Regions from separate parts of the Anoxybacillus sp. LAT27 genome, predicted to be linked through region 2. Evidence: a T-box and tRNA genes for the amino acid it is inferred to sense, from the RefSeq annotation. Region 2 holds a T-box; the other holds one or more tRNA genes.
What was found. A T-box is a leader RNA that pairs with one kind of tRNA and senses whether it is charged. The one in region 2 lies ahead of pheS (phenylalanine--tRNA ligase subunit alpha), so its partner is inferred to be a tRNA-Phe.
Positions count from the first base shown of each region.

Region 1: it encodes a tRNA-Phe, which carries the amino acid that the T-box ahead of pheS (phenylalanine--tRNA ligase subunit alpha) is inferred to sense. The anticodon was not compared.

Region 1 covers NZ_JAIWYK010000421.1:125,845-142,448, forward strand. Annotated here, with positions in the region: gene LD028_RS10710 (ABC transporter ATP-binding protein) at 1-400, shown strand, start outside; gene LD028_RS10715 (ABC transporter permease) at 402-1,199, shown strand; gene LD028_RS10720 (ABC transporter permease) at 1,196-1,975, shown strand; gene LD028_RS10725 (ABC transporter substrate-binding protein) at 1,972-3,045, shown strand; gene LD028_RS10730 (peptide MFS transporter) at 3,221-4,711, shown strand; gene rlmH (23S rRNA (pseudouridine(1915)-N(3))-methyltransferase RlmH) at 4,734-5,213, opposite strand; gene LD028_RS10740 (CxxH/CxxC protein) at 5,297-5,452, opposite strand; gene LD028_RS10745 (S1C family serine protease) at 5,506-6,714, opposite strand; gene LD028_RS10750 (MBL fold metallo-hydrolase) at 6,827-7,615, opposite strand; gene LD028_RS10755 (two-component system regulatory protein YycI) at 7,621-8,406, opposite strand; gene LD028_RS10760 (YycH family regulatory protein) at 8,393-9,721, opposite strand; gene walK (cell wall metabolism sensor histidine kinase WalK) at 9,727-11,541, opposite strand; gene yycF (response regulator YycF) at 11,546-12,250, opposite strand; tRNA gene LD028_RS10775 (tRNA-Phe) at 12,350-12,422, opposite strand; tRNA gene LD028_RS10780 (tRNA-Asp) at 12,474-12,549, opposite strand; gene LD028_RS10785 (adenylosuccinate synthase) at 12,647-13,930, opposite strand; gene dnaB (replicative DNA helicase) at 14,046-15,410, opposite strand; gene rplI (50S ribosomal protein L9) at 15,487-15,936, opposite strand; gene LD028_RS10800 (DHH family phosphoesterase) at 15,933-16,604, opposite strand, start outside.
Region 2 covers NZ_JAIWYK010000445.1:215,759-232,362, reverse strand. Annotated here, with positions in the region: gene uxuA (mannonate dehydratase) at 1-794, shown strand, start outside; gene LD028_RS16735 (SDR family oxidoreductase) at 791-1,636, shown strand; gene LD028_RS16730 (Nif3-like dinuclear metal center hexameric protein) at 1,683-2,477, shown strand; gene LD028_RS16725 (SGNH/GDSL hydrolase family protein) at 2,521-3,183, shown strand; gene xylA (xylose isomerase) at 3,254-4,579, shown strand; gene xylB (xylulokinase) at 4,597-6,099, shown strand; gene sspI (small acid-soluble spore protein SspI) at 6,138-6,347, opposite strand; gene msrA (peptide-methionine (S)-S-oxide reductase MsrA) at 6,431-6,955, shown strand; gene LD028_RS16700 (TrmH family RNA methyltransferase) at 6,952-7,704, shown strand; T-box leader at 7,762-7,997, shown strand; gene pheS (phenylalanine--tRNA ligase subunit alpha) at 8,046-9,080, shown strand; gene pheT (phenylalanine--tRNA ligase subunit beta) at 9,096-11,510, shown strand; gene LD028_RS16685 (hypothetical protein) at 11,692-12,135, shown strand; gene LD028_RS16680 (ISL3 family transposase) at 12,296-13,486, shown strand; gene LD028_RS16675 (DNRLRE domain-containing protein) at 14,021-16,604, shown strand, end outside.

The sequences.
Region 1 (16,604 bases), on a different contig from region 2:
TGGCACACCAAAAGATATTTATGATGAGCCTGTCAACCGTTTCGTTGCTGATTTTATTGGGGAATCAAATATTATTACTGGGGTGATGATGGACGATTTTGTCGTGGAATTTGCCAATCAACAATTTACGTGCGTTGATCGCGGTTTTGCGAAAAACGAACGCGTCGACATTGTTATTCGTCCCGAAGATTTAGAATTAACAACTGTTGAGCGTGGCAAATTGCGTGTGCGCGTTGATTCTGTTTTATTCCGTGGCGTGCATTATGAGCTTTGTTGTTATGATGCGTATGGGAACGAGTGGCTCGTCCACTCGACAAAAAAAGCAGAAATTGGGGAAGAAATCGGTCTTCATTTTGAACCAGAAGCCATTCATGTCATGAAGCGGAGTGGAGGTGAATAATATGCGCCGCTACGCTTATGCTGTTCCGTACTGGTTATGGATCGCATTGTTTGTTATTGCACCGATCATTCTTATCGTTTATTATTCGTTTTTCGATATTGAAGGGCATTTCTCGCTCGTTAACTATGAAACTTTTTTCACACCTGTTTACTTACGAATGACGCTAAACTCGTTTTGGTATGCTTTTGTCATTACAGCAATCTCGCTTGTTATTGCTTATCCAACCGCATATTTGTTGACAAAAACGAAGCATAAGCAGTTATGGTTGTTGCTTATTATTTTGCCGACATGGGTCAATTTATTGTTAAAAGCGTACGCTTTCCTCGGACTGTTCGGCACGTACGGAGCTGTCAATGCACTGCTTGAAACGATTGGAATTGGAACGAAACAACTATTGTTTACGGACTTTAGTTTTGTTTTTGTATCTGTTTATATTTTTATCCCGTTTATGATTTTGCCGATTTTTAATGCGCTTGAAAAATTAAACCCTTCTTTGATCGATGCAGCGCGCGACTTAGGAGCAAGCGAATGGACGACATTCCGTCGCGTCATTTTTCCGCTTACGCTTGATGGCGTGAAAGCAGGCTGTCAAGCGGTATTCATTCCGTCGCTTTCGCTCTTTATGTTGACGAGACTGATCGCTGGAAACCGCGTCATTACGCTCGGCACCGCGGTTGAGCAACATTTTCTCGTGACGCAAAACTGGGGAATGGGTGCGACAATCGCTGTCTTTTTAATGATCGCTATGGCTAGTATTATGGCGATCACAGGAAATAAAAAATGGGGGGTGAGACAATGAAAATTTCTCGCCTCTATTTAGCATTTGTCTTTTTCGTATTATACATGCCTATTTTTTATTTAATTTACTATTCGTTTAATAGTGGCGGGACGATGCATCATTTCGAATCGTTTACACTTGATTGGTATAAAGAAGTGTTTGACGACACACGTTTGCTCATTATTGTGTTGCATACGATCATTATCGCCTTATTGTCATCATCGCTTGCGACAATCATTGGCGTATTTGGCGCCATCGCCATTTATTATGCGAAGCATCGTTGGAAACAAACGTTGCTTACGTTAAATAACATCTTAATTGTCAGCCCTGACGTTATTATTGGGGCATCGTTTCTAATCTTGTTTACGATTGCTGGCATTCAACTCGGATTTACGTCCGTTCTTTTGTCGCACATTGCTTTCAGCATCCCGATTGTCGTGTTAATGGTATTACCGAAGCTACAAGAAATGAGCCCAACATTAATTGACGCAGCACGCGACTTAGGGGCAAATGAATGGAACGTATTGACGAGAGTCGTTCTCCCGTACGTGACACCGGGCATTTTCGCCGGCTTTTTCATGGCGCTCACATATTCACTCGATGATTTTGCGGTTACGTTTTTCGTAACAGGAAATGGTTTCTCAACATTATCTGTCGAAATTTATTCACGTGCACGCCAAGGGATTTCATTATCCGTTAACGCTTTATCTACCCTTCTTTTCTTATTTACGCTTTTCCTCGTCGTTGTGTATTACATAATGACACAACGTGCTAGCGTAAAGGGGGGGAAAAAATGAAAAAAGTACTGTCGCTTTTTTTGCTTGTTTGGCTCATTGCTTTCAGTTTGCTTTATGTGACAAAAATGATTGAATCGTCTGAAGGGTACGGAGGAAACAACACGTTAACGATTTATAACTGGGGCGACTATATTGATCCTGCGCTTATTAAAAAATTTGAAAAAGAAACAGGCCTCAAAGTCATTTATCAAACGTTTGATTCAAATGAAGCGATGATGACGAAAATTTCCCAAGGCGGCGCGACATTCGATGTCGCAGTTCCTTCAGAATATGCCATCAGTAAAATGAAAGAAGAAGGATTGTTGCTTCCGATCGATCATGCAAAAATCCCAAACTTACGCTATATTGATGACCGTTTTCTTAACTTATCGTTTGATCCAGGGAATCAATATTCCATTCCTTACTTTTGGGGAACGGTCGGCATCGTCTATAACCGTGCCCTACTTGGCGGAAAGGAAATAACGAGTTGGAACGATTTATGGGATCCTGCGTTTAAAAATGAAATTTTGCTTGTCGATGGCGCACGTGAAATTATCGGCATGGCGTTAAATAGTTTACATTACTCGCTCAACGATACGAACAAAACACATTTACAACAAGCAAAGCAAAAACTAGATGCCCTCACGCCAAACGTCAAAGCGATCGTCGGAGACGAAATTAAAATGCTGCTTGCGAACGAAGAAGCAGCGATCGGTATCGTTTGGTCAGGCGATGCAGCAGAAATCATGTGGGAAAACGAGCGACTCGATTATGTCATCCCAAAAGAAGGAACAAACTTATGGTTTGATAATATGGTTATTCCAAAGACGGCCAAAAACATTGAAGGAGCCCATCAATTTATCAACTTTATGCTTGATCCGAAAAACGCCGCCCAAAATGCCGAATACGTTGGCTACTCGACACCAAATAAAAAAGCACTCGAATATTTGCCGAGAGAAATCGTCGAAGATGAACGTTTTTATCCGAGCGAACAACTAGCCAATAAACTGGAAGTGTATGAAAACCTCGGCAAAAGCATGCTTGCCTATTACAATGAATTATTTTTACAGTTTAAAATGCATCGTAAATAAGAGGATGGCGAAAAGCTATCCTCTTATATTATTTTAGAAAATTTTTTATTTACTTAATCTGTATATTGTTTTAAAATTATTATTTGTGAAGCCTTTTTATTACTACGGATTGGCTTCATATAGAAAATACAGAAAATAAAAATTATTATTTTTCAAAAATGGAAGGGGTTTCGTTATGTCACAAAACAAACAAAGAATGATCGAGAGCGTTCCCCAACGCGGCTTTTTCGGCCACCCAAAAGGACTTTTTACATTATTTTTTACGGAGTTTTGGGAGCGCTTCTCCTACTATGGCATGCGCGCCATTCTCGTGTTTTATATGTATTATGAAGTATCAAAGGGCGGTTTAGGGCTGGATCAAACGACTGCTCTAGCAATTATGTCGATTTACGGTTCTCTCGTTTATATGTCAGGAATCATTGGCGGATGGGTTGCTGACCGATTGTTTGGAACGGCAAAAGCTGTGTTTTACGGGGGCATTTTAATTATGCTCGGTCACATTGCTTTAGCTGTTCCGGGAAGTGTGACAATGTTTTTTGTTTCGATGGTTTTAATCGTTCTTGGGACAGGATTGCTTAAACCAAATGTTTCAAGCGTCGTTGGAGATTTATATGCTGAAGGGGACCACCGTCGCGATGCGGGGTTTAGCATTTTCTACATGGGGATTAACCTCGGTGCCTTTTTAGCTCCGCTCGTTGTCGGAACGGTTGGCATGAAATATAATTTCCATCTCGGTTTTGGGATTGCCGCGATCGGAATGTTTTTCGGACTTCTCGTATTTGTCGCAACGAAAAAGAAAAATCTCGGTCTTGCGGGAACGCATGTACCAAACCCATTATCTGCAGATGAAAAGAAAAAAGTGTTCACATGGGGAGCAATTGGCGCAGCGATCATCGCTTTACTCGTTTTCATCGGCTCATCAATGAATGTATTAACGATCGATTTGTTCGTCTCACTCGTTGGCATTTTCGGTATCGTCATTCCAACGATTTATTTCGTCGTGATGTATCGTAGTCCGAAAACGACAGATGTGGAACGTTCACGCATTATTGCTTATATCCCGTTATTCATCGCATCAGCGATGTTTTGGTCGATTCAAGAACAAGGTTCCACTATTTTAGCAACGTATGCAGATAAACGAACGCAGTTACATTTTGCTGGTATCGATCTTTCACCAGCTTGGTTCCAATCGTTAAATCCGTTGTTTGTTATTACGTTTGCGCCGATTTTCGCTTGGCTATGGGTGAAGCTAGGAGATAAACAACCATCCATTCCAAAGAAATTTTCTTTAGCTTTATTGTTTGCTGGGTTATCATTTGTCGTCATTTTATTGCCAGCTTATCTCGGTGGAAACGACTCATTAGTGAGCCCTCTTTGGCTCGTGCTAAGCTACTTAATCGTTGTGTTTGGTGAGCTATGTTTATCACCGGTCGGCTTATCGGCAACGACAAAGCTCGCTCCAGCGGCATTTTCAGCTCAAACGATGAGCTTATGGTTTTTATCAAGCGCAGCCGCCCAAGCAATTAACGCGCAAATCGTAAAGTTTTATACACCAGAAACAGAAATGGCTTATTTCGGAACGATCGGTGGAATCGCCATCGCCTTTAGCGTCATTCTTTTCATCATCTCACCAAAAATTGAAAGCTTTATGAAAGGGATAAAATAAGCGGCCAAATAAGCCGCTTATTTTACTTATGATACGGTTCTCCACGATTAATCCGAAAAGCGCGGTAAATTTGCTCGGTTAAAATGAGGCGCATGAGTTGATGAGGAAATGTCATTTTTGAAAACGAGAGCGATTCGTTTGCTCGTTTCATGACGTCGTCGCTTAAGCCGAGTGACCCACCGATAATAAAAGCAATTTTGCTTTTTCCGTATGTCACTAACCGATCAAGCGTTTGAGCAAACTGTTCAGATGACATCATTTTTCCATCAATCGCTAAAGCAATCACGTGCATATCATCTGTCACTTTTGCTAGAATACGCTCGCCTTCTTTCTTCTTGACGAGCTCCATTTGTTGTTTGCTTAACTGTTCTGGCGCTTTTTCATCTGCTACTTCAATGATGTCGACTTTCGCATAGGCTGATAATCGTTTCGTATATTCTTCAATCCCTTGTTTTAAATATTTTTCTTTCAGTTTACCCACAGCAATAATGTATATATTCACAAGTGATCCCCACTTTACAAACATGATATCCACAATATTTATCCACATATCCACAAAACAAATCCACATATTGTGTAGAAACATTAGTTCCCTACTATATATGTAGCTCGTTGTTCACAAAAATCGCATAATTCTTCTTTTTTATCCACAGGTGTTGTTGATATTTCTGGTGCTTGTTGTTTTTCATCCACATACATATCAATTGCCAGTTCAACATGTTGTTCACAACATTTCCACATGTCGCATCACTCCTTGTTCATGAATGAAACGACAGGGCTCCCCTGTCGTTTCGTTACAACGATTGTTTCGCTAATTTTAATGTCACCGTTTGTTTTTTACCATCGCGATAAAATGTCACTTTCATCGTATCACCAATTTGTTTGCGATTATATAAATGCTTTCTTAATTCAACCACATCGGCGATTTTTTCATCATCTAACGCAACGATGACATCAAATTCACGCAATCCAGCTTGCGCAGCAGGTGATCCCGGTACGACTTGCAAGATCGCTACTCCTTCTTTGACGCTTACTGGCAAATGAAGCGTCTGTTGCCAATGATAGGCTGGGATATCACTTAACGAACGCAATTCTACGCCCATATACGGACGACGAACTTGTCCAAACTTCTCTAAATCCGCAATAATTGGTTTGGCATAGTTAATCGGTATCGATAATCCGATTCCTTCCACAGCTTCTTGCGCAATTTTCATCGAGTTGATTCCAATGACTTGACCTTCGATATTTACGAGTGCGCCCCCGCTGTTTCCTGGGTTAATGGCAGCGTCTGTTTGTAGTACTTCTGCATGCCAATCCGGAATACCGTCTTGATCAATATCAATTGGGATTGTACGATTTACGCCAGAAATAATTCCTTGTGTCACAGAACCTGCAAATTGCAAGCCAAGTGGGTTTCCGACCGCAATGACCGGTTCCCCTACTTTTACGACATCAGAGTCACCAAACTCCGCTACGTTTGTGACATGTTTCGCATCAATTTCTAACACAGCTAAGTCCGTCCACACATCGCTCCCAAGCAATCGTGCTGGCACTTTTGTTCCGTCGCTTAAGCTCACTTCCACACGACTTGCTCCTTCAACGACGTGATGGTTGGTAACAATATATGCTTTGTTTCCTTCTTTTTTATAAATGACTCCCGAACCAGTTCCCGCTTCTCCACCTTCCGACCAAAAGCTCGCCTCTTGAATATTGACAATGCCAACAACAGCATCCGATACTTTATTCACCGCTTTTGTTACTTGAGTCACAACATCGACGGCTACACTTTTATCTACTTTTGGTTGCTCTGTTACAGTCACTTGTTTTTCTTCCGTTTGTTCGAGCTCATAAGGCAAGACATCCCATTTCACTAGTGAAGGGATAGTGACAACGACAAGCATACCGCCTAAAATGGCCCCGACTACCCCTGCTAAAAAAGCGCCTCCACGATTGCCTTTTTGTTTTTGACGAATATGTTCATAATGATCATCATAATAGCCCATTTTTCACCCGTCCTTTCTTTATAAAATATTGACCCCTTTTCCATTATAACCTGTTTTTTCGCTTATCATCTAACAATATACATACGTCGTGTTGGTGAAAAAACGGTGAAATTTATACGGGAATAAGTGCGGTCGGACGAGCCGGATCTGTATCGTACAGTTGAAAAGATTCCCCTACAATGATCCCTTTTCTTTCAAGCGTCTGAGCGACCGTCATGCGTGCTAATTCTTTCATATTGTTATCTTGGCTTAAATGCGCTAAATAAATGCGCTTTGTTTTGTCACCAATGACATCTGCTAGAGCGAGACCTGCGTCTTCATTCGATACATGTCCAACATCGCTTAAAATACGCCGTTTAATGTTCCAAGGATATTTTCCCATACGTAACATTTCTACATCATGGTTACTTTCAAATACAAATACATCGGCATGCCGAATGACACCTTTCATGCGTTCACTCACATACCCTGTATCTGTAATGAGAGCTAACTTTTTTCCTTCATAATGAAACACATAAAACATCGGCTCTGCAGCATCGTGAGACACACCGAACGATTCCACATCCAAATCTCCAAACGTACGAACAGAACCTGTCGGAAAAATAAATTTTTGTTCAGATGGGATATCACCAATAAGACCTTCCATCGCTCTCCACGTTTTTTCATTCGCATAAATCGGAAGGCAATACTTACGGGCGATCACACCTAATCCTTTAATATGGTCACTATGTTCATGTGTTACTAAAACACCGGTTATATCTTCAATATGACGATCAATATCAGCAAATAGTTTTTCTAATTGTTTCCCGCTTAATCCAGCATCAACAAGCAATCGTTCTTGTTTCGTTTCTACGTAAAAAGCGTTGCCTGTGCTGCCGCTTGCTAAAACACTAAACTTCATCTAATTCACTCCAACACTTTATTTTCATCGCTAATGACTTGTCCTTCAAATGCGTTGACATAATAGTCTGTTTTTCCATTCACAACAACGTGCCATGTTGGCGTTAACACCTGGGAAGCTGTAAACTGAACAAGCGCATAATAGCCGAGATCAATTTTCGTTACGCGATCACCCGGCTTTAAGTAATTTCGTTTATACAACGTTTCTAACGCTTTAATCGCTGGTAAAATTTCTTGCTTTTTTTCGTTTTTTTCTAAATCAACGAGCAACGTTTGTTCATAGCCGACCATTTCATTTTGATCATTCACATAAATAAGTAACATACTGCTCACATTTTTATAAATTGTTTTTCCGTCATATTGCTGAAAATAAATGAGCGCTTGTAAATGTTCATCATACTTCCAAAACGTATATTGATCACCCGCAATGATATTTTGTTTTAAAAACTCTGTTAAGCGATAACCATCCTTTGGATCTTGTAGCGGAATAGGCTGAATAAAGTGGGCTTGTAACACCGTTTCATTTGCAGCTTCGACTTGTTGGTTCGTTAATTTTTTCACTTCATCTTCTGTGAATGTTTTACTTTTCCCACTCACATATGTCGATTTTGTGATCTCTTTTGGTAAATCGACATATGTAATGCCATCCGCTTCGAGCTGTTCCTCGATTGTCGCTTCTAAAATGACATCAAGCTGGCTACTATTTTTTTTCTGGATAAATTGATAACCTAAAAATATATCAAGAATGAGGAATGTAATAATAAAAATGGTTTTCGTTTTACTCCAATCCAATGATATCCCCTCTTCGTTCATCTGTCGTCATCACAATTTTCCGCCACGTTCCGTTATACAAACAATACCAAGATGGTTCTAAAACGACGATATTTTCTCGCTCTGAATCGCGAACAAGTTCGTAGCCAATTGAAATGTCGTCAATAAATTCATGTTGAATATTTTTTTGTTTTTTCAACTGATCGATGACTTCATATCCAGACGAAAGTGTAATTGGCAAACTCACGCGGTCGGGAATCGCTAATGTGAATAACGGACGTTGGTAATTTATAATCTCGTTTTCCCCCCATATTTGCACAATTTCCGCCATTCCGTAACGATTAAATACAGGGTAGCCATTGGCGAACAAACGAAAAGTTACTTTTCTCCCGTTTTCGTCTAAGCGATCAAAATAATACGTGTCTGTCCAACCGCCATGATCGTTCACAAAATCAATACTTTTTTGCAAAATAGTTGGGTCAAACGTTTGTGTTTCACCACGAGCTGCTGGATTGACGTACAACAGTAATTTTTTAGATAAATCAACGTCCATTAAGCGTGATCCATCTGTGTATTCCTCGCCAAAATTGAGTACATCTTTTTTCACAAAACTTGGGTCTGTAAATAATGCATCTTTAAAACGATCTGTACTTAACTCATCCATATAATATTGCAATCGGTTTAATACGAGCGGACGCGCTGGTAAAAACAACGATTTTGTTTCGCTAATGTCATAAGATAAAAACGGGGTATAACGTTCTGCCCGCGCATAATATGTTTGTTTCACATTTTCGATTGCTGCATCTTGAACAACCGCTTTATATATACGCTTTTCATTGACAGATACGAAATAGACAGTCACCTCTCCTTCGTTTTCATTCATCGGAATGATGATGCGATCGAACTGAACTTTTTCGACATCTTGATCTTCAAACTGAAACATAGTTCGATACATTTCAATCGGTATGTCATCGGGATAAATAATTTCAATTTTTCCTTTTCCACGGATAAAGGAAAGAAATTGTTCTTTCTTTATCGTGCTTGATATGTTTTCGAAATGATCGAATGTCCAATTTTTCATCTCTTTCATAAATTTATAAATGTCCGAATGATGTGTTATCCCATAATGTTGTTCATTTTTATGAATGAAAATATAACGAGGCTGAATGACTGTGCCATAATCAACGGCGACATTACTGACAGGAACATTTTGAATGTATTTTGCGTTTTCGATGAAATCATATTTCGGTTGATACGTCCATAAACTCCACGTTAAAAAAACGCTCGTACATACAAGAATCGTCAATACAATTGACTTGATCGTTTCGTATTTCATCGTTTTCATCCTTTTTTCTGTTGTTCAATCGGCAAAGTAAAGTAAATGGTTGTCCCTTTTCTTTCTTGACTTTCTGCCCAAATACGCCCACCATGTGCAACGACAACCTCTTTTGCAATCGCAAGACCTAATCCTGTTCCGCCGAGCTTACGCGAACGTGCCTTGTCGACACGATAAAAACGCTCAAAAATTTTCGATAAATCGGATTTCGGAATACCGACACCTTCATCTTTTACACTCACTTCAATATATTCGCCTTTTTTCTTCACCCGAAACGTAATTGTTCCTCCTTGCGGAGAATACTTCAACGCGTTAGAAATAATATTGTCGAGCACTTGGGTAATTTTATCTTCATCCATATACACAATCATTTTCTCATTTGGAAAGTCTCGAACAAACGAAACGTTTTCTTTTTTTGTTAATTCAAATCGATTAATGACTTTATGGAAATATGGAATGAAATGTACACGTGTTTTTTTCAATTTATAGTCTTTACTGTCGAGCCTAGAAAGCTGTAACAAATCATTAACGAGACGAATCATTCGTTCTGTTTCGTTTTGTGTCACTTCAATAAATCTCGGAGCAATTTCTTCATCTCGCCACGCTCCGTCCGCCAGTGCCTCTAAATAACTGCGCATCGTTGTTAACGGCGTTCGCAATTCATGGGACACATTGGCTACAAACTCGCGACGATCACGGTCAATTTTTTCATGCTCTGTAATGTCATGCAGTACGACAATTAAGCCATTCACAAGCCCTTTTTCTTTTTGAATGACAGATAAAGAAGCGCGCAAAATATACATTTCGTCGTCCGTACTAAAGTCTAAAATTAACGTTTCACGTTCTTCAATTAACGTTTCGAACGTATATTGTTCATCTAATCCTAATACCGTCACAATCGGTGCTGAAAGCACTGTTTCACGTGAAACATTTAAAATGTTGAGGGCGGCATCGTTAATTAAAATGATTCGTCCTTTTCGGTCTGTTGCAATAACCCCATCTGTCATATGCGTTAATACCGATTCTAATTTACGTCGCTCTCCTTCTGTCGTCGCTTGCGCTTCTTGCAATTTTTTCGTTAAGTTGTTAAAGCTAAGCGCGAGTTGTCCAATTTCATCGTATCCATACACTTTTACTTTTCGAGAAAAATTACCTTTTGCCATTGCCAATGCTTGTTTACGCATATCTGAAATTGGTCGTGTAATTGTCTGTGCTAATAAAATGCCTAATAACGCCGTAATGACTAAAGCAATGCCCGTTCCTGTCGCTAAAATGTTATTAATTTGCCTCATTTGCGCAAAAACGTTCTCCATCGAAGCGATGACATAAATCGCTCCCTTCATTTCATTTTTCACTTTAATAGGCGTAGAAGAAATATACATGCGATGACCTGTTTTCGGGTCAACGAGCATTTTTTCTGTCATTTCACCGGCCACTAACGTTCGTTTAATTAATAAGTCCGTCGTGCGCTTTCCGACAATATTTTGATTATATGGGTTTGATGTCCCTAACACTTTACTTTTATGATCAATGACGCGCACTTCGGAAATATCTTGTGAAACGAAGTCTTGTAAAATAGAACGAATTTCTTCTTCGATCGTTGGACTTTTTTTATCGCGCTCTTTATTCATTTCTTGTTCAATGTTATAAGCAAGTAAAATAACGCGCTCGTTTAATGAATTTTTAAAGTTTTCAACAAGCTGCGCTTCCAACTGACGTACAAAATAAGCCCCAATAATTTGCATCGCAATTAAAATAAGTAAAATGTAAATCAAGGCAAATTTCACATGAATCGATTGAAATATGCTCACTTTTCTCATGCGGTTACTCCTGTTCCGGATTTCGTAAGTAATACCCGACCCCTCGTCTTGTTACAATCCATGTCGGGTGCGAAGGGTTATCTTCGATTTTTTCACGCAAACGTCGAACGGTGACATCCACGGTACGCACATCGCCAAAATAGTCATATCCCCATACCGTTTGCAGTAAATGTTCGCGCGTCATCACTTGTCCGATATGCTTTGCTAAATAGTGAAGTAGTTCAAATTCTCGATGGGTTAACTCAATTTGTTCTCCTCGTTTCGATACCGTGTAAGCATCTGGGTGAATCGTGAGCGGACCAATTTTTATTTCGCTCATTTCTTTTACATCTTGTTCTTGTCTTTGTTGGTGGCGACGTAAATTCGCTTTGACGCGCGCTAACAGCTCGCGTGTGCTAAATGGTTTCGTCACGTAATCGTCTGCGCCAAGTTCTAGCCCAAGCACTTTATCTATTTCAGAGTCCTTTGCTGTTAGCATAATAATAGGCATATCGTATTTTTTACGAATTTCACGACATACTTCCATGCCATCTTTTTGAGGTAGCATAATATCTAATAAAATTAAATCTGGTTGAATGTCTTCTACTTTTTGCAGCGCTTCTACACCGTCATATGCACAATGTACGTCGTACCCTTCTTTTCTTAAATTAAATTGCAAAATATCAGCAATAGGCTTTTCATCGTCGACAACTAAAATTTTTTTTTCCATGTACGTTCACTCCCCCAAAGGCATATTTACATATAGTGTACCATGTCACCATTATAAAACAAAAAAGCATAGACACATATACGTATCTATGCTTGCAAGTGGCTCGGGACGGAATCGAACCGCCGACACAAGGATTTTCAGTCCTTTGCTCTACCGACTGAGCTACCGAGCCATATGTATAACTAACTTCCCAATTTTTATCGCATTGCTATTTCAATAAAAATGGCGGTTCCGACGGGATTCGAACCCGCGATCTCCTGCGTGACAGGCAGGCATGTTAACCCCTACACCACGGAACCGTATTTCAACAGACATCTATTATTCTATTATATAATTAGTAATAAGACAATAGTTTTTTTAAAAAAACGCCGACGAACGAGTCATCGACGTTTTTCCTTATGCATATACGTTGCGGACAACATTCGTTTGAGAGCGGTCTGGTCCGACCGAGAAAATCGAAAGCGGAATACCCGTTAATTGCGAAATGCGCTCAACATAACGACGTGCATTAGCTGGAAGCTCGTCTAAACTTTTTACACCCGTAATATCTTCCGTCCATCCCGGCAATTCTTCATATACCGGCTCACATTCCGCTAATACTTTCAAACTCGCCGGAAACTCCTCTATGATTTGTCCTTTGTAACGATAAGCAACACAAATTTTCAACGTTTCAATACCTGTTAACACGTCGATCGAGTTTAATGATAAGTCTGTAATTCCACTAACACGACGCGCATGACGAACAACGACGCTATCAAACCAACCGACACGGCGTGGACGCCCGGTTGTCGTTCCGTATTCACGACCTACTTCACGAATACGATCACCAATTTCGTTGTTTAACTCTGTTGGAAACGGACCGTCACCAACACGTGTTGTATATGCTTTCGCTACCCCTACAACATGTTTAATTTTTGTCGGGCCAACACCAGCCCCAATGGTAACCCCACCAGCAACAGGATTTGACGACGTAACAAATGGGTACGTACCTTGGTCGATATCTAACATAACGCCTTGAGCACCTTCAAATAAAACACGGCGTCCTTCATCAAGTGCATCGTTTAATACGACAGATGTGTCACAAACATATTTGGCAATTTGCTGTCCGTATTCGTAATATTCATCAAGAATGTGTTCTAACTGAAACCCTTCTACACCGTACACTTTTTCAAAAAGCACATTTTTCTCAGCTAAGTTACGAGCTAACTTTTCTTCAAACACTTCGCGATCAAGCAAATCTGCAATGCGAATGCCGACACGCGCGGCTTTGTCCATATAAGCAGGGCCAATGCCTTTTTTCGTCGTCCCAATTTTATTAGCCCCTTTTCTTTCTTCTTCTACTTCATCTAGCTTTAAGTGATAAGGCAAAATGACGTGCGCACGGTTGCTAATGCGTAAATTGTCTGTGCTTACACCACGCTCATGCAAATACGCTAATTCTTGCACGAGCGCTTTCGGATCGACAACCATTCCATTTCCAATGACGCAAATTTTATCTTTATAAAAAATGCCAGAAGGGATTAAATGTAATTTATACTTTTCGCCGTTAAATACAATCGTATGTCCGGCGTTATTTCCACCTTGATATCGTGCAATGACTTCTGCATGTTGTGATAAAAAATCTGTAATTTTTCCTTTTCCCTCATCGCCCCATTGTGTTCCAACAACAACTGAAGACATAGCGAGCACCTCCGCTTCATCAATTCCAAACATAGTAAGTGTACCAAATCAACTATGAAAAATCAATAAAAAACCGAACATTTATATGTTTGTTTGTTATTTTTATTCGTATACATTACGCTCCCGGTGGAACGTTCGTATCATCGAAGCGGCGCTCTAAGTTGACAAACTTGTTGTACTCTTTTACAAAAGCAAGTTGTACTGTACCAACAGGACCGTTCCGTTGTTTTGCAATGATAATTTCAATAATGTTTTTGTTTTCTGATTCTTTGTCGTAATAATCATCACGATATAAAAAAGCAACAATATCCGCGTCTTGTTCAATACTTCCCGATTCCCGCAAGTCAGACATCATCGGTCGTTTATCTTGACGTTGCTCCACGCTACGAGAAAGCTGAGATAAAGCGATGACAGGGACATCTAACTCACGAGCTAACGCTTTTAATGAACGGGAAATTTCCGATACTTCTTGTTGACGATTTTCACGATTGCGTCCACTTCCTTGAATGAGCTGCAAGTAGTCGATCAATATCATACCAAGTCCTTGTTCTTGTTTTAAGCGACGGCATTTGGCACGAATTTCACTAACACGAATGTTCGGCGTATCGTCAATAAAAATACCAGCATTTGATAGACTACCCATCGCCATCGTTAACTTTCCCCAATCTTCTGGCGTCAGTTTGCCGGTTCGCAAGTTTTGAGCGTTAATATTTCCTTCTGCACAAAGCATACGCATGACGAGTTGCTGTGCCCCCATCTCTAAGCTAAAAATTGCCACGTTCTCACCTGTACGTGTCGCCACATTTTGGGCAATATTTAATGCAAACGCTGTTTTCCCGACAGACGGACGAGCAGCAACAATAATAAAATCGCTTCGTTGAAATCCTGCTGTCATTCGATCAAGTTCAATAAAACCTGTTGGAATTCCCGTGATCTCACCTTTTCGGTTATGAAGCATTTCGATGTTGTCATACGCTTGAACAAGCACATCTTTTATATTTTGAAATCCCGTCGTATTTTTTCGTTGCGATACTTCTAAAATTTTTCGCTCCGCTTCATTTAACACATCGTCTACTTCATCTTCGCGTGTATAACCGTCTTGAGCAATCGATGTAGCCGTGCGAATTAAACGGCGCAAAATAGATTTTTCCTCTACAATTTTCGCATAATAGTGCACATTCGCCGCTGTTGGAACGGCATTGGCAAGCTCTGTTAAATATGACACGCCTCCTACTTCTTCAAGCGCATTTGCATCTGCTAGTTCCGATGTAACCGTCACTAAATCAACAGGCTCGCCACGATCAGATAGTTGTAACATCGTTCGGAAAATTTTTTGATGTGCCGCTCGATAAAAATCTTCGGGAATTAATATTTCTGAAGCGGTTGTGAGCGCGGATGGCTCTAGTAAAATCGCTCCGAGCACAGCTTGTTCAGCTTCGATATTTTGTGGGGGGAGTCGATCAGCAAATATGTCTGTCATGTACGCTCACCGTCCTTTCTCATAAGAAAAATGTGATTATATGCACGGAAAAAATCCGGCATAAAATCACATTTCATTACTTTTGCTCTTGTACATGTACTTTTAATGTAGCAGTTACTTCTGGATGAAGTTTAATTGGTACATTTGTATAGCCAAGCGCTCGAATGGCGTCATCTAATTCAATTTTTCGTTTATCAATTTTAATATCATGTTGTTGCTGAAGCGCCTCCGCAATTTGCTTGCTCGTAATTGAACCGAATAGACGACCACCTTCACCAGCTTTCGCAAATAATTCAACAGTTAACGTATCAATTTTTTCTTTCAATTTTTTTGCGCGAGCTAATTCTTCTTCCGCTTCTTTCTTTTGTTTATTTTTTTGGGCTTCTAATGCTTTTAAATTGGCTGGTGTTGCCTCGATTGCTAACCCTTGTTTAAATAAAAAGTTTTGCGCATAACCATCAGCAACGTTTTTTACTTCCCCTTTTTTCCCTTTTCCTTTCACATCTTTTAAAAAGATCACTTTCATGTGTCCCTACCTCCTGCAATATATTCTCGAATGGCTTCCTTCAATCGCTTTTCTGCTTCATCGATTGTAATATTGGCAAGCTGAGTGGCCGCATTCGTGAGATGACCACCACCATCAAGTTTTTCCATAATTAACTGCACATTCACATCTCCTAACGAACGGGCACTAATCCCGATCATTTGATCGCTTCGCTTCGAAATAACAAACGAAGCGACAACACCATTTAGAGATAATAGCGTATCCGCTGCTTGAGCAATTAAAACCGGATCATATGTTTCATTGGCGCTTCCCTTTGCAATCGCAAACCCGTACTCATCAATGATAGCGTTCTCAATTATTTTAGCACGCTTAATGTAATGCTCAATATTTTCTTTTAACAGTTTTTGGACAAGTGTCGTATCCGCCCCTTGTGCGCGTAAATATGAAGCTGCATCAAACGTTCTTGATCCTGTGCGTAATGTGAAACTTTTCGTATCGACAACGATGCCTGCTAGCAAAGCTGTTGCCTCGAGCATAGATAATTTTGAACGCTTTGGTTGGTATTGTAACAATTCTGTTACGAGCTCTGATGTAGACGAAGCATATGGCTCCATATATACGAGAATCGGATCTTCAATGAACTCTTCGCCACGACGATGATGGTCAATCACAACAACCCGATCTAATCG
Region 2 (16,604 bases):
TTTGTTATAACTTTATGCCTGTTTTTGACTGGATTCGATCTGATTTAGCGAAAGTGCGTCCAGATGGTGCAAGTGTATTAGCTTATGAAAGGGAAAAGATTGAAGAAATAGAGCCAGAAGAAATAGTAAGATTTATTGAGAATGGGTCAAATGGTTTTTTACTTCCCGGATGGGAACCGAAACGATTGAAAACAATAAAGTATTTCCTCAAATTATATAAAGGGGTAACAGAGGATGATTTATTGGATCACTTACGTTACTTTTTGGAACAAATTATTCCAGTCGCAGAGGAATGTGGTGTTCAAATGGCTATTCATCCGGACGATCCACCGTGGTCAGTGTTCGGCCTACCTCGCGTTGTAAAGGATAAAAGAGATTTAGAAATAATAACCAATATGGTTGATAGCCATTCAAATGGATTGACTCTATGCTCTGGATCATTAGGGGCAAGCCCAAATAACGATGTGGTCGAAATATTTAGATATTTTTTAGAGAGAAAGCGTGTACCGTTTGTTCATGTAAGAAATATAAAAACCTTCGAAAATGGAAATTTTGAAGAAACGTCACATCGCAGCTGCGACGGCTCATTAAACATATGCGAGATTGTGAAAGTTTTGCATGAATTAGATTTCAAAGGTTATATTCGTCCAGATCATGGTCGAACAATATGGGGAGAGAAAGCACGGCCGGGTTATGGATTGTATGATCGAGCTCTTGGCATTATGTATTTGTTAGGTATTTGGGATAGTTTGGAGAACGAGAAAAGAGAGACAGGGAAGGGGATAAATAGATGATACCCATTCATCAAAATTTAAAAGGGAAAGTAGCAGTTGTAACAGGTGGCGGAGGCACTTTATGTAGTTACATGGCAAAAGAGTTGGCTCGTCAAGGTATGAAAGTAGCTATTTTGAATCGAACGCTTGAGAAGGCGGAGCAAGTGAAAGAAGATATTATGAAAAGTGGTGGAGAAGCTTTAGCTATTGAATGTAATGTGTTGGATGTGGGTAGTGTAACTAAAGCTGCTGAAGAAGTTCTCGCTACTTATGGATCATGTGATGTACTTATTAATGGTGCAGGTGGTAATCATTCGAAAGGGATCACGTCAAAAGAAGTTCTAGAACTGTGGGATTTAGGAAATAAAGAAATTATAACTTTTTTTGACTTGACTAAGGAAGGTTTTGAATATGTTTTCAATTTAAATATTCTCGGTACACTCATTCCATCGCAACTGTTCCTTAAACAGATGATTGGTAGAGGGGGAACGATCATTAACATTTCCTCAATGAGCGCTCCGAGGCCGATGACGAAAGTACCTGCATATAGCGCAGCAAAAGCTGGAGTCGAAAATTTCACAAAGTGGCTTGCTGTACATGTGGCTGAGGTGGGGGTACGTGTTAATGCGATAGCTCCGGGATTTTTTTTGACAAAACAAAATGAGCATCTTCTTAAACATGTGGATGGTTCATACACAGAGCGCACGAGGAAAATTATATCTCATACCCCTATGAGAAGATTAGGTAATCCAGAAGATTTGTTAGGGACATTAGTTTGGTTGGTGGATGATCGGATGAGTGGTTTTGTAACAGGAACGATTATACCTGTAGATGGCGGTTTTTTAGCATATTCAGGAGTATAGTTCGGAGATATTAATCAACGTGATTTTTTCGAAAGGATAAAAGAGTATGCGGATTACTGTTCAGCATGTAGTTGATCAATTAATGAAGGGAGTAGAAAAAGTTCCTAATACTGTAGACTCCCTCAAGTATGGTAAAATCAACATGGAAGTAAAAGGGATTTCGGTGAGTTTTATGCCTACTTATTATGTCATAGAGCAAACGATTCTGAGGAGGGCTAATCTTCTTATCACACATGAAGGATTATTTTATAGTCATAGTGATCATATGGTAATGTTCCAAAATGATTCAGTATATCAAGAGAAGCTACGCTTAATTCGAGAGTCAGGTATAGCGGTTTATCGTTTCCATGATTATTTGCATCGACAAAAGCCCGACGGCATAATGCTTGGCTTGCTCCGTGCTTTAGGATGGGAAAAATATGTTTCTAATCATCGCTTGCATACAACAATAATTTCCATTCCTCCTACAACATTAAGCGATATTGTTGAATATGTGAAGAGGCAGTTGCAAATTCCATTTGTGCGGGTCACTGGAGATTTGTCTATGTATTGTACACGAATTGGAGTGTTAGTAGGTTATAGGGGGAGTGGGGAATTATGCATCCCTTTATTTGAACAAGAAAAGTTAGATTTAATTATTTATGGAGAAGGTCCAGAATGGGAGGTTCCAGAGTATGTGAGAGATTCCTTACAACAAGATAAACATAAGTCTTTAATCGTGCTTGGCCATTCTGAGAGTGAAGAGCCAGGAATGAAATATTTGGCGGAGCAATTGCAGTCAACGTTTCCTAATATCCCTGTTCATTTTATTGGTGAAAGGCCTGTGTTTCAAATAGTTTAGTTAAATTATTTTCCTGTTTTTTGAATTTTGGAGGAGGATAAAAATGAAGATTGGACGAGGGCATAAGCTGTTATTTATCGGTGATTCGATAACCGAATGTAACCGTACAAAAGACAAGGATAATGAATTAGGAGCGGGTTACGTCTCTTATGTAAACGCTCTACTGCAAGTAAATTATCCAGAGATGGGGATTCGTGTTATTAACAAAGGGGTCAGTGGAAATAATGTCCGAGATTTGAAGGGGAGGTGGCAAGAAGATGTTATGCATGAGCGGCCGAACTGGCTATCAATCTTAATTGGAATTAATGACGTTTGGCGTCAGTACGATACTCCTTTTATGAAAGAAAAGCATGTGTACTTAGATGAATATGAAGAAACATTGCGAACACTTGTTACAGAAACAAGACATTCAGTCGAAGGGATCATTCTTATGTCGCCATTTTATATAGAAAGTAACAAATTAGATGCCATGCGTTGTACAATGGATCAATATGGTTCAGTTGTAAAAAAAATCGCGAAAGAAACAGATAGCCTATTCGTCGATATACAAGAGGCCTTTGATAGATTACTAAAATTTTTTTATCCTGCTGCGTTAGCTTGGGACCGTATTCATCCGTCAGCACCAGGGCATATGGTTATTGCACAAGCTTTTTTGGACGCAATTAATTTCGATTGGAAAAAGAATTGTGACAACTTTGTTTATTAGATAGACAAACTAACTTAAACCTGTTATAATTCAACTTGAAGATTTTATAAAAATCGGGGAGGAATCCGACATGGTTTATTTTGAAAACGTTAACAAGGTAGTTTATGAAGGGCCAACATCGAAGAACCCGCTTGCTTTTAAGTTCTATAATCCTCAAGAAAAAATAGGGGATAAAACAATGGAGGAGCATTTGCGCTTTTCAGTGGCATACTGGCATACGTTTGTAGGAGATGGATCGGATCCTTTTGGTGTTGGAACAGCTATTCGTCCTTGGAATCGATATAGTGGCATGGATTTAGCAAAAGCACGTGTTGAAGCAGCGTTTGAATTATTTGAAAAGTTGGACATTCCATTTTTCTGCTTTCATGATGTTGATATTGCGCCAGAGGGAGATAATCTTGTAGAGACATATAGAAACTTAGATGAAATCGTTGATATGATTGAACAATATATGAAGACGAGTAAAACAAAGTTGCTTTGGAATACAGCTAACTTATTTACGCATCCACGTTTTGTACACGGCGCAGCCACTTCTTGCAATGCTGATGTGTTTGCATATGCGGCGGCGAAAGTGAAAAAGGGACTAGAAATCGCTAAGCGGCTCGGTGCAGAAAACTATGTATTTTGGGGCGGGCGAGAAGGGTATGAAACGTTATTGAACACCGACATGAAGCTAGAGCTTGACAATTTAGCCCGTTTCTTGCATATGGCTGTTGACTACGCAAAAGAAATTGGTTTTGATGGACAATTCTTAATTGAGCCAAAACCGAAAGAACCAACGAAACATCAGTATGATTTTGATGTCGCTACAGCGTTAGCATTTTTACAAACATATGGACTAAAAGATTATTTTAAATTTAATATTGAAGCTAACCATGCGACATTGGCCGGACATACATTCGAACATGAATTGCGAGTTGCACGCATTCATAACATGTTAGGTTCTGTTGATGCAAATCAAGGAGATACGTTGCTTGGTTGGGATACAGATGAATTTCCAACGGATCTATATACAACAACACTTGCGATGTATGAAATTTTACAAAATGACGGACTTGGCCGTGGTGGATTAAATTTCGATGCTAAGGTAAGACGTGGCTCGTTCGAACCGGAGGACTTATTTTACGCTCATATTGCCGGTATGGATAGCTTTGCAATTGGACTAAAAGTTGCACACCGCCTAATTGAAGATCGTGTATTTGAATCCGTCATTGAGGAACGATACAAGAGTTATACTGAAGGAATTGGTCGCGACATTGTTGAGGGTAGAGCCAATTTTCATACGCTAGAGACATATGCATTGCAACTTGGGGATATCCACAATCATTCAGGACGTCAAGAGCGTTTGAAAACGTTGCTTAATCAATATTTACTCGAAGTTTGTGCAGGACGTTAATGAAATGAGGGATGAACTTGGAACACGTCATTGGTATTGATTTAGGAACAAGTGCAGTTAAAGCATTACTCATTGACTGGACAGGAAAGATCAAAGGGGAGAGTACGGAAGCGTATCCCCTTTACCAACCACATTCAGGATATAACGAACAAAACCCAGAAGATTGGGTAGAAAAAACGATTACTGCATTGCGAAAAGTGTTGCAAGTATCAAATGTTGATCCAAGTTCGATTGTTGGCATCAGTTTTTCTGGGCAAATGCACGGGTTAGTGTTATTATCTGAAAACAATGAGGTTGTGCGACCAGCTATTCTTTGGAACGATACAAGAACGACGGAACAATGTCGATGGATTGAAGAGAGAATTGGAAATGAGAAATTGTTATCCATTACAAAAAATCGGGCACTTGAAGGATTTACATTACCAAAATTATTATGGGTGAAAAAACATGAACCCCATCTTTATAAGCAAGCTCGTACGTTTTTATTGCCGAAAGATTATGTTCGCATGCGCCTTACTGGCCATGTTGCCATGGAATATTCCGATGCGGCAGGAACGTTACTTCTTGATATAAGAAAAAAAGAATGGAGTCAAGAAATTTGTCAATTACTTGATATCGACATTCGGTTATGTCCCCCATTAGTGGAAGCTACCGATTATGTTGGTACGTTGTTACCTGAAATAGCGGAAAAAACAGGTCTTCCAACAAGTGTAAAAGTATTTGCTGGGGGAGCAGACAACGCATGTGGTGCGATTGGTGCAGGTATATTAGAAGAAGGACAAACGATGTGTAGTATTGGGACATCTGGTGTTGTGCTTGCATTTGAGCAAACAGGTGGAAAGGAATTTGGAGGAAAAGTACATTATTTTAATCATGCAAAACCAGATTCGTACTACATTATGGGCGTAACATTAGCTGCCGGATATAGTTTTGATTGGTTCAAGCGCACGTTGCTAAATGATATGTCCTTTTCCGAAATTGTCAAACGAGCGTATAGTCAATCACCTATTGGGGCAAATGGATTATTGTTTACGCCATATTTAGTCGGAGAGAGAACACCTTATGCAGATGCAGATATTCGATCCTCTTTCATCGGAGTGGATGCTACTCATACGATATGGGATTTTGCTCGTGCTGTTTTAGAAGGAATTACATTTTCTTTAAATGAATCGGTTGAAATTATTAGAGCAAGCGGAAAACGAATAGATACCGTCGTTTCAATTGGAGGGGGCGCTAAAAGTGCAGAGTGGTTACAAATTCAAGCGGATATATTTGCTACCCCAATTGAAAAGTTAAAAAACGAGCAGGGACCGAGCATGGGTGCTGCGATGATTGCAGCTTATGGGTGTAAGTGGTTCCCATCCTTAGAACATTGTGCTCGTGTATTTAAAAAGGTAGAACAAATTGTCGAGCCAAATAACGAAGCGGTAGAGAGGTACAAGGAAATTTTCTTGGTGTATAAGGAAATATATACGCAAACAAAGGAAATATCTAAGAAGTTAAAAGCGTTTAGAAAATGAAGATCCCCCTTAAATATAAATAGCCTTCAATGCGAAGGCTATTTTTTTACGGCTTTTTCTAATGTTTCAAGCATCGATTGTTTTTGTTCTTCTGTCGCGTGATTCCATAGTGCTTCGAATAAGACACCAAGACCGGGTAAATATTTTTCTTCACCTTGTTGAATCGCATCAACGATCGTATGTTGAAGCTGGTCTTTTGAACTGTTTGCGACGTTTGCCATAACGGCACCACGTAAATTAAAATCCATTTGACTCACTCCATTCTTTATGTATTGCGTAAGTAGTTTTTGCTATAATGATAACTACTATTCATAAAAGAGGAGAGAGAAACATGGAAAAAGCAACATTTGCTGGTGGGTGTTTTTGGTGCATGGTTACGCCGTTTGAAGAACTTGATGGGATTTACGGCATCGTTTCTGGATACACAGGCGGTCATGTGGAACATCCGACGTATGAACAAGTGAAAACAGGAACGACAGGACATTATGAAGCGGTACAAATTACGTTTGATCCCGATGTATTTCCGTATGAAAAATTGTTAGAGTTGTATTGGTGTCAAATTGATCCGACGGATGACGGGGGGCAATTTCACGACCGTGGCCCACAATATCGAACAGCAATTTTTTATCATAATGAACGGCAAAAAGCATTAGCTGAACAATCAAAAAAACAATTAGAAGAAAGTGGACGTTTTTCAAAACCGATTGTGACAAACATTTTACCGGCGACGACATTTTATCCAGCTGAGGACTACCATCAAAACTACCATAAGAAAAACCCAAAACATTATAAGGAAGACCGAGCGGCATCTGGACGTGATGAATTTATTGCGAAACATTGGGGGAAAAACGAGTGAAGCGAATTGAATCGCCGAAAAACGAGCGGGTGAAACAATGGAAAAAGCTTTTAACGAAAAAAGGGCGCGACAAAACCGGTCTGTTTCTCATTGAAGGATTTCATTTAGTAGAAGAAGCAGTGAAAAGCGGTGTGCACATTGAACAATTGATCGTTGTTGAGCATGCGTCCATTCCAGCTAGTTGGAATATTTCTCATATTCCGATGACGATCGTGACCGATGAAGTGATAAAAGCGATAAGCGACACAGAAACACCGCAAGGCATTGCAGCGGTATGTAAACAAATGCATTGGAACGTGGATGATGTGCAAACAGCGTTGTTCGTTGATGCAGTACAAGATCCCGGAAACTTAGGGACGATTATTCGCACAGCAGATGCTGCAGGAATAGACGTTGTCGTTGTCGGAGAAGGAAGCGTCGATATATATAACGCAAAAGTGATTCGCGCCACGCAAGGTTCGTTGTTTCATTTTCCTGTTGTCAAAGGGGACATAGGGCAATGGATCGCTCGCTTCCAAAACAAGCATATCCCCATTTATGGAACATCGCTGCAAAATGGGGCAGACTACCGTTCTGTATCTCCTTCTTCATCGTTTGCATTAATTGTTGGAAATGAGGGAAGCGGGGTAAGCGATAAGTGGCTACAACAGACGACAACAAACTTATATGTGCCGATTTATGGGAAGGCAGAATCGTTAAACGTAGCCGTTGCAACAGGGATTTTACTTTACCATTTGCAGAAAAAATAAACGCAACCTTGCACGTTATTCCCCATTTGCTTATAATAAATGAAGAATTTCATCATACAAAAAACGATGATCGAGAAGAGTAGCTTGCCGATCGCCATTCAGGGAGAAAACGCCATAGACTGCGAGCGTTTTTATGGCTTAAGCAAGTGAATTCACCTCGGGAGTTGGCGCTTGGACCATTTTGCGCATGCAAAATGTAAAGGCGTTCCGGTGTAGACCGTTATCGCAATGAAGTGAGCTATGTTGATTGCATAGCTAACAAGGGTGGTACCGCGAGTGCACTCGTCCCTTACTTAAGGGGCGAGTTTTTTATTTTTATACATAACAAAGGAGGGTATTTCATGAAAGAACGGTTACAACAGCTTCAACAAGAAGCGCTCGTTCAAATTGAGCAAGCAGCCGATTTAAAAACGTTAAACGATGTGCGCGTGGCGTATCTTGGAAAAAAAAGCCCCATTACAGAAGTGCTGCGCGGGATGGGGGCATTGTCGCCTGAAGAGCGCCCGCTCATGGGAGCACTTGTCAACGACGTACGCGAAGCGATTCAACGAGCATTAGAAGCAAAACAAGCAACACTTGAACAAGAAGAAGTAGAGAAAAAATTGGCATCTGAAGCGATTGATGTCACGCTTCCAGGGCGTCCAATGAGACGTGGCAATCATCATCCACTCACGCGCGTTATTGAAGAAATTGAAGATTTGTTTATCGGCATGGGCTATACGATTGCCGAAGGTCCAGAAGTAGAGCAAGATTACTACAACTTTGAAGCGCTCAATTTGCCAAAAGGTCATCCAGCGCGCGATATGCAAGATTCATTTTATATTACAGAGGAAATTTTATTGCGTACACATACGTCTCCGGTGCAAGCGCGCACGATGGAAAAACATCAAGGACGCGGTCCAGTAAAAATCATTTGCCCGGGAAAAGTATATCGTCGCGACAACGACGATGCGACACATTCGCATCAATTTACGCAAATTGAAGGGCTCGTTGTGGACGAAAACATTCGCATGAGCGACTTAAAAGGAACGTTGCGCGAATTTGCGCGCAAAATGTTTGGAGAAGACCGCGACATTCGCTTCCGTCCAAGTTTTTTCCCATTTACAGAGCCGTCTGTTGAAGTGGACGTATCATGTGCCAATTGCGGTGGACACGGTTGCAGCGTATGTAAAGGAACAGGTTGGATTGAAATTTTAGGGGCAGGAATGGTTCATCCGAACGTGCTGGAGATGGCAGGATTTGATTCGAAAAAATATACAGGCTTTGCGTTCGGGATGGGGCCGGAGCGTATTGCGATGTTGAAGTACGGCATTGATGATATTCGTCATTTTTATCAAAATGATGTTCGTTTCTTACAACAATTTAATCGGATGTAAAAGGAGGTTGGAACGATGTTTGTTTCATATAAATGGCTACAACAATATGTCGATTTAACAGGCATTACCGCAAAAGAATTGGCTGATCGCATCACAAAAGCAGGTATTGAAGTGGAAAGCGTCGAGGTGCGCAATAAAGGAATACAAGGTGTCGTCATCGGACATGTGCTTGAGCGTGAACAACATCCGAACGCTGATAAATTAAGCAAATGTTTCGTTGATATTGGCGAAGAGGAACCGGTGCAAATCATTTGCGGGGCGCCGAACGTGGCAAAAGGACAAAAAGTTGCGGTGGCTAAAGTTGGTGCCGTATTGCCCGGCAACTTTAAAATTAAACGCGCAAAACTGCGCGGTGAAGAATCGAACGGCATGATTTGTTCGTTACAAGAACTTGGCGTGGAGTCGAAATTAGTGCCGAAAGAATACGCCGATGGCATTTTCGTTTTCCCAAGCGATGCACCGGTCGGAGCGGATGCGCTAGAACTACTTTACTTGGATGATGAAGTGTTGGAGCTTAGTTTAACACCAAACCGTGCTGATTGTTTAAGCATGATCGGCGTCGCTTATGAAGTGGCAGCGATTTTAGGGCGGAGCGTGAAGCTTCCGGCCATTGAGTTGAAAGAAAACGACGAAAACGTTCATGACTACATTTCTGTACGGGTCGATGCACAAGAAGATAATCCGTTATATGCGGGACGCATTGTGAAAAACGTGAAAATCGGTCCATCCCCTCTTTGGATGCAAGCGCGTTTAATGGCAGCTGGCATTCGTCCACACAATAACGTTGTTGATATTACGAACTACATTTTGCTTGAATATGGTCAACCGCTTCATGCGTTTGACTATGATCGCCTCGGTTCGAAAGAAATTGTCGTTCGCCGTGCGAAAAACGGTGAAACGATCGTGACGCTTGATGATGTAGAGCGCACGCTTACAGAAAACCATCTCGTCATTACGAACGGGAAAGAGCCTGTCGCTTTAGCTGGTGTGATGGGCGGTGCGAACTCGGAAGTAAAAAATGACACAACGACCGTGTTTATTGAGTCCGCGTATTTCGCAAGTTCGGTTGTTCGCCAAGCGGTCAAAGATCACGGATTGCGCAGCGAGTCGAGCACACGGTTTGAAAAAGGAATCGATCCAGCGCGGACAAAAGAAGCGCTTGATCGCGCGGCTGCGTTAATGGCGGAATATGCTGGCGGAGAAGTCGTTGGCGGCGTTGTGGAAGTGAACACACTGCAACAAAAAGATGTTGTTGTCACGATTACGTTAGATCGTATCAATCGCGTGCTTGGCACAGCCATTACGAAAGAAGAAGTTGCGAATATTTTAACAAACTTGCAATTCGCGTTTACAGAACATGACGGTACGTTTACGATTACCGTTCCGTCGCGTCGTGCAGACATTACAATTGAAGAAGACATCATTGAAGAAGTGGCGCGTCTATATGGCTACGACCATTTACCTGCGACATTGCCGATCGGCGAAGCAAAGCCGGGGAAATTAACGCCATATCAAGCAAAACGTCGTCACGTGCGCCGTTATTTAGAAGATGCAGGCTTGTTCCAAGCGATTACGTACTCGCTCACAAACGAAGCAAAAGCAATGATGTTTGCGCTTGAAACGGCGGAACCGATTCGTCTTGCTCTTCCAATGAGCGAAGAACGAAGCGTCTTACGGCAAAGCTTAGTGCCGCACTTATTGGAAGCAGCAAGCTATAACCGTGCCCGCCAAGTCGAAAACGTAGCGCTATACGAAATCGGCTCGGTATATTTAGCTAACGGCGAACATGAACTGCCGAACGAAAAAGAACGTCTCGCAGGCGTTTTGACAGGTGTATGGCACGCCCATTTATGGCAAGGGGAGAAAAAAGCAGTTGACTTCTATGTCGTTAAAGGAATTTTAGATGGTTTGTTTGCGTTGCTAGGATTAGAAAACCGCGTGGAATATAAGCAAGCAAAACGCGAGCACCTTCATCCAGGGCGCACGGCCGATATGTTGCTAGACGGCAAAACAATTGGTTTTATCGGTCAGCTACATCCGAACGTGCAAAAACAATTTGATTTAAAAGAAACGTATGTGTTTGAACTAGACATTGAAGCATTGTTGAAGGCGGAAGTAGCCGACATTCGCTATACGGCGATTCCACGCTTCCCGTCGATTACGCGCGACATCGCCCTTGTCGTTGATGAGCATGTCGTCGCGGGTGAGTTGCAAAAAGCGATTATCGAGGCAGGCGGTGAACTGTTGAAGGATGTATCGATTTTCGACGTCTACAAAGGCGACCGCCTCCCGGAAGGCAAAAAATCGATCGCCTTCTCGCTCCGTTACTATGACCCAGAGCGGACATTAACAGATGAAGAAATAACAAACGTTCACGAACAAGTCATCAAAGCGGTCGAACAACAATTCGGCGCCACATTGCGCGGGTAAAGCGAACCCCCATCTGATGCACGGGCATTGGATGGGGGATTTTATGTCCTTGGCGGATCGGTGGGGGCGTTTTTTTGTCTAGTCCGCCAAAATTGGCGGGGTTCGACATCAAGTTGGCGGTGAATAATGGAAAAAAGTGAAGTATAATCAAATTATCAAAACGAAAGGAGGAATTTTTAAAATGATTCGTCAATTTGTAAGCATAGCAGTAGCAGTAATGCTTGTTGGAGGAATTTTATTTGGCATAGGAAAAGATTCATTGGCAACTTCGAATCAAACGGGGATAAAAGAATCGGGGACGATTACTCCTCAATCGATTGCATCAAAGACAAAAACAACAACGATCCAAGTTGGACAAACCGTTCAAACTTTGTATGTGACAGGAACTTTTAAAACTCAGTATAGTGATGTTCACAAAAGACAACTGTTTTCGGGAGTTAAATCGATTTCCTCAAAAGCATCCGGCAGTGGGACGTGGACACAGACAGGATATAGTGTGGAATTAATTGACAGTGGGCGCACATACGTCATTACAGTGTCAGGAAAATATTCCTATAATGGTGCAACATATACGATTTCAACAAGTATAGAATTTTATTGTAATGCTAATCGTTCTATTGGGTAGTAAGTGATAACAAAGCAAAAGACTTGTCACAATCTTCGACAAGTCTTTTTATTTTTGGTTCATCACCAAATTTTGTGATTTAGTGACAAAAAAGAGAAAGCACTAACGAGATCCTAGCAATAATGTTAGTGGTGAAATCAACATTAAGGGGGTCTCGTAAGTGCTTTCTATATCACTAGGATTGCCAGAATTTAAAGTGATTAAACAAGAACTTCTTTCCTATGGTTATGCGATTCATGTAGAGAAAACAGAGACACAGGAACGCTGCCCTCATTGTGGGTTTGCCACTTCCACTGTCCACGACAGACGGACAAGAAAAGTACGGGATTTGGCGATTTTCCATCAGCCGGTGTACTTGTTCGTCAAGGTAAAGCGCTATCGGTGCTGGAATTGTTCCCGAGTGTTTTCTGCCTCTTTGGAATCGATTCAGCCCAATCAACATTACACTAATCGATTTTGTGAGTACTTGTATGAACTTTGTGAAGGCTCCGCCATTCAAGAGGTTAGCCGAAAGCACCGCATCCCATATACGACATTGGAACGCATCTATTACTCCATCGCATCGAAAAAAGCAAAAGAGCGTCAAACAGCGATAGAAGCATCTTCTCAAGAAGAGATGGTGCTTAGCTTAGATGAGATCGCGGTAAAAAAGGGACATCAGTATGAAACCGTATTGATGGATGCCAAAGACGGATCGGTCATGGGAATGCATGCCGATCGCCAATGTGACTCCGCCATCAACTTGTTGAGCCAAAATATCCTGTCGAAAGAAATGGTCCAAACGGTGATTCTTGACATGTGGGAACCTTATCATAAGGCGGTTCGCGCCCTGTTTCCATCTGCTTCGATTGTCATCGATAAGTACCATGTGGTTCAAAAAGTGACCCAAGCCTTGGATCAAGCAAGAAAGGAATTTTCTCCATTGAAAAAGGCTCGATATCTTCTCTTAAAAGGCTGTGAAAAGCTTCGTAAGGACCAACGGCGTCGATTAGACGATATCTTGGAGGAGTATCTGGTACTTTCCATTGCTTATTATCTAAAAGAGTTGTTTCGGGATTTTTACCGAACCGATGGATATAATGAAGCAAAGGAACGCTTGGAAGAATGGATTAAGTTAGCCAAACAGAGCCCTTTTGCTTCTTTTCAGGAAGCAGCCAACACGCTTGAAAGGTGGAAGGAGCCTATTCTTTCCTACTTTTTGTGCCCATATACGAATGCCCGAATTGAGGGGACGAATCACAAGATCAAAAACATCAAACGCCGGGCATATGGCTATCGAAATCTAGAACGGTTTCGTTTGCGTGTATTTCTGGAGTGTACAGGGAACACTACAGGTAGTCAGGCTGCTTAAGCGCTCCCTTCTTCCGCTATCGGTATGATAGTTGGTAGAATGGAACCCGTCAAGGAAAGCACTTGACTGTTTCCATTCTACCAACTTCGTGGTCTGTATGCGGAAGAAGGATCCTGACTGATGAACCTATTTCATCCAGCTAACATGTTTCTAGGATTGAGTAGAAATCACAGAAAATGGTGAAGACCCTTAATTAAACTCCCATGCAAATGATATCTTTTAAGAAAATCAGATATTCTCATCATCTCTTCCCCCTTGTTCATCACAATGTTTGGGCTGTTGAGTATGTAGTTATTTCATGATGGCCGAAAAACAGAGGTGACAAGCTTTTTTCCAGACGTTAAAACTCAGAGAAAAATCGTGATGGATAAACTTTTGGCAATAGCAAACGAATGAGAGTGCGGGCGGGTTTTTATAGTCATCTTAAACGATTGATAATTTACATTATTTGGATCATTACGTATCTTTGTATTTCGTTGCTATAATCTTATTGACATCCGGATGATCAACATATCCTGAGAGGAAGGGAATAAGGTGGAAGGAAAGTCGATATTTAACTATCGCTATGTGGCTATGATTCTCTCATGTTGTTTAATTTTTAGTATTGTCGTCCCCCCATTTGCACAAGCTGCTCCTGGGAAATCGGAACGCGTAGTGCAAAAAAGCCGAAATATTGAAGCTAACATTGGTGATCTTCCCACGAAACGGCCAAAATCAAAATTAGAGCTCGAGAGCAGACGGACAAAGTATTCGACAAGATACTTGAATCCGGATGGAAGCTTTACTGAAGAGATATACCTGCAACCCCAATTTTATCAAGATCCTCTTGATAAGAAATGGAAAAAAATTAATAACGATCTAAAACCCAACGGGGCCGATATGTTTGAGAATACGGCTAACGCCTTCAAAGTAACATTCGCAAAACAATCGAGTCAACCTGAACTTGTTTCGATCAAAGAAAATGATAGAATCCTTTCGTTTATCCCAATAAATGCGAAAAATGTGCAAGGTGTTGCGAAAAATAATGAAATCATTTATAAAGGGTTATTTGAACAAACCGATGTGCGATATCGCCTTCAAGGCAATGCGGTCAAAGAGGATATTATTCTTAACAATAAACCTTCCAGCAATGCTTTTACTTTTGAGATGAAACTAAAAGGGGTAAAGGCTGTTGCTAAAAAAGACGGAACGATCGTCTTTGAAGACTCAAAAGGGAACCCTAAGTGGTACTTAGAAAAGCCATATATGTTCGATGCGAACCACAAGTATTCTGATCAAGTTGCCTTTCATTTACGTCAAAATAGCGGCAAAACTTATATTGATGTGATAGTAGATGAGAGCTTTTTACAAGATCCAGACACCATATATCCGGTAACGATTGACCCTACGATCAATGAATGGGATGTTTTGCGGGATAATTTTATTGCCTATAATTTTCCTGATTCTGTCTATTCGAGCAACACATACATGCATACAGGTTACAACAGTTATTTCGGAACGACTCGTGCTTTAGTGAGATTTTACCTTCCGAGTCTTCCGAGTGATAGTGTCATTTCCAGCGCTACATTTAATGCCTATCAAACAAATGCCGATGGTCAACAAGTATCTATTGATTTACATCGAATTACAAGCAATTGGTCTTCTTCTGTTACCTGGAATAATCAGCCTTCTATTCGAAGCACAAAAGAATCAACGACAACAAACAATACGGCCAATACGTACTGGAGCTGGGATATCACTCAGTTGGTCAAGGACTGGTACAATGGTATTCAGCCGAACTACGGCTTGATGCTGAAACAGCAGAACGAATCGTCTTCTCCATATCGCACATTTAATACGGTAAACAATAGTGTTAATACGCCGCGCATTACGATTAATTATTGGGTAGAGCCAATCGGCCAAGAATCTTTCTGGACGACCACTAAAGATGGGGTGAATCCAGCAAACGGAAACCTTGTTTTACAAACAACGGATCTTGCTATTTCTGGTCTAGGCGAAGATGTTGAATTTACGAGAACATACAATAGCCGAAAGTCCGGATCGAATGGGATGTTTGGTTATGGATGGATGTCTAATCTCGAAATGAATATTTGGGATGCAGGCAGTGGACCAGTTACGTTTGTTGATGGAGATAATACTCGTCATATTTTTGGTGAAAAAGTTGGCGGGGGATACGAAGCTGCTGGTGGTGTCTATCTCGATCTAATCAAAAATGGGGACGGCACTTATACAATAACCAAAACCGATGGTACGAAACTTTATTTCAATACAAATGGCAAACTTTCTCGCATGGTCGATACAAATGGGAACACGACTACATTGAATTATAATGCAAACGGAAAATTAGCTTCAATTACAGATGCATCAGCAAGAACGACGACGATTGCCTATGGAACAAACGGATATGTATCGAGTATCACCGACCCAGCAAACAGAACCATCTCTTATGAGTATGATGCTTCCGGCAACCTAACGAAAGTTACGGATGCTCAAGGAAACGCGACCATTTTTACGTATGATTCGGATCATAATCTAACAAGTATTAAAAATGCCCGAAATATTACGACGACAATTGGTTATGATACACTCGACCGCGTAACAAGCATTGAACGCCCTATTACGATTAACGGCGCACTTACAAATAGTACCACAAATTATTCATATGACAAAACCAATGGTGTTACGTCGGTCACAGATGGCGAAGGGAGACGGGTAGATTATACGTACAACGCTAACGGCAATATTATTCAAATCACAGAAAATCCTTTAGATGCTCAAAACAAGGCTGTGACAACATTCGATTATGATAATAACAATAATTTAACCCGAGTAGTGGAACCAAATGAAAATAAGGCGAATGGAACCGCAGCGTTCATTTATCAATATGACGAAAAAGGAAATATTGTCAGCGTTCAATTGCCAGAAAATCAGTCGGCACAATATACGTATGATTTGCAAAATAATCTTATCAAAGAGCAGGATTTCAACAGCAACGTCAGCACATTTGATTATGATCAAAATAACAATCAAACCGAAGCGATCGATCCTTATACACAATCAGTTTCACAGCGATACGATAATCTGGGAAATTTGCAGTATTCGACGTATCCAATGTCTA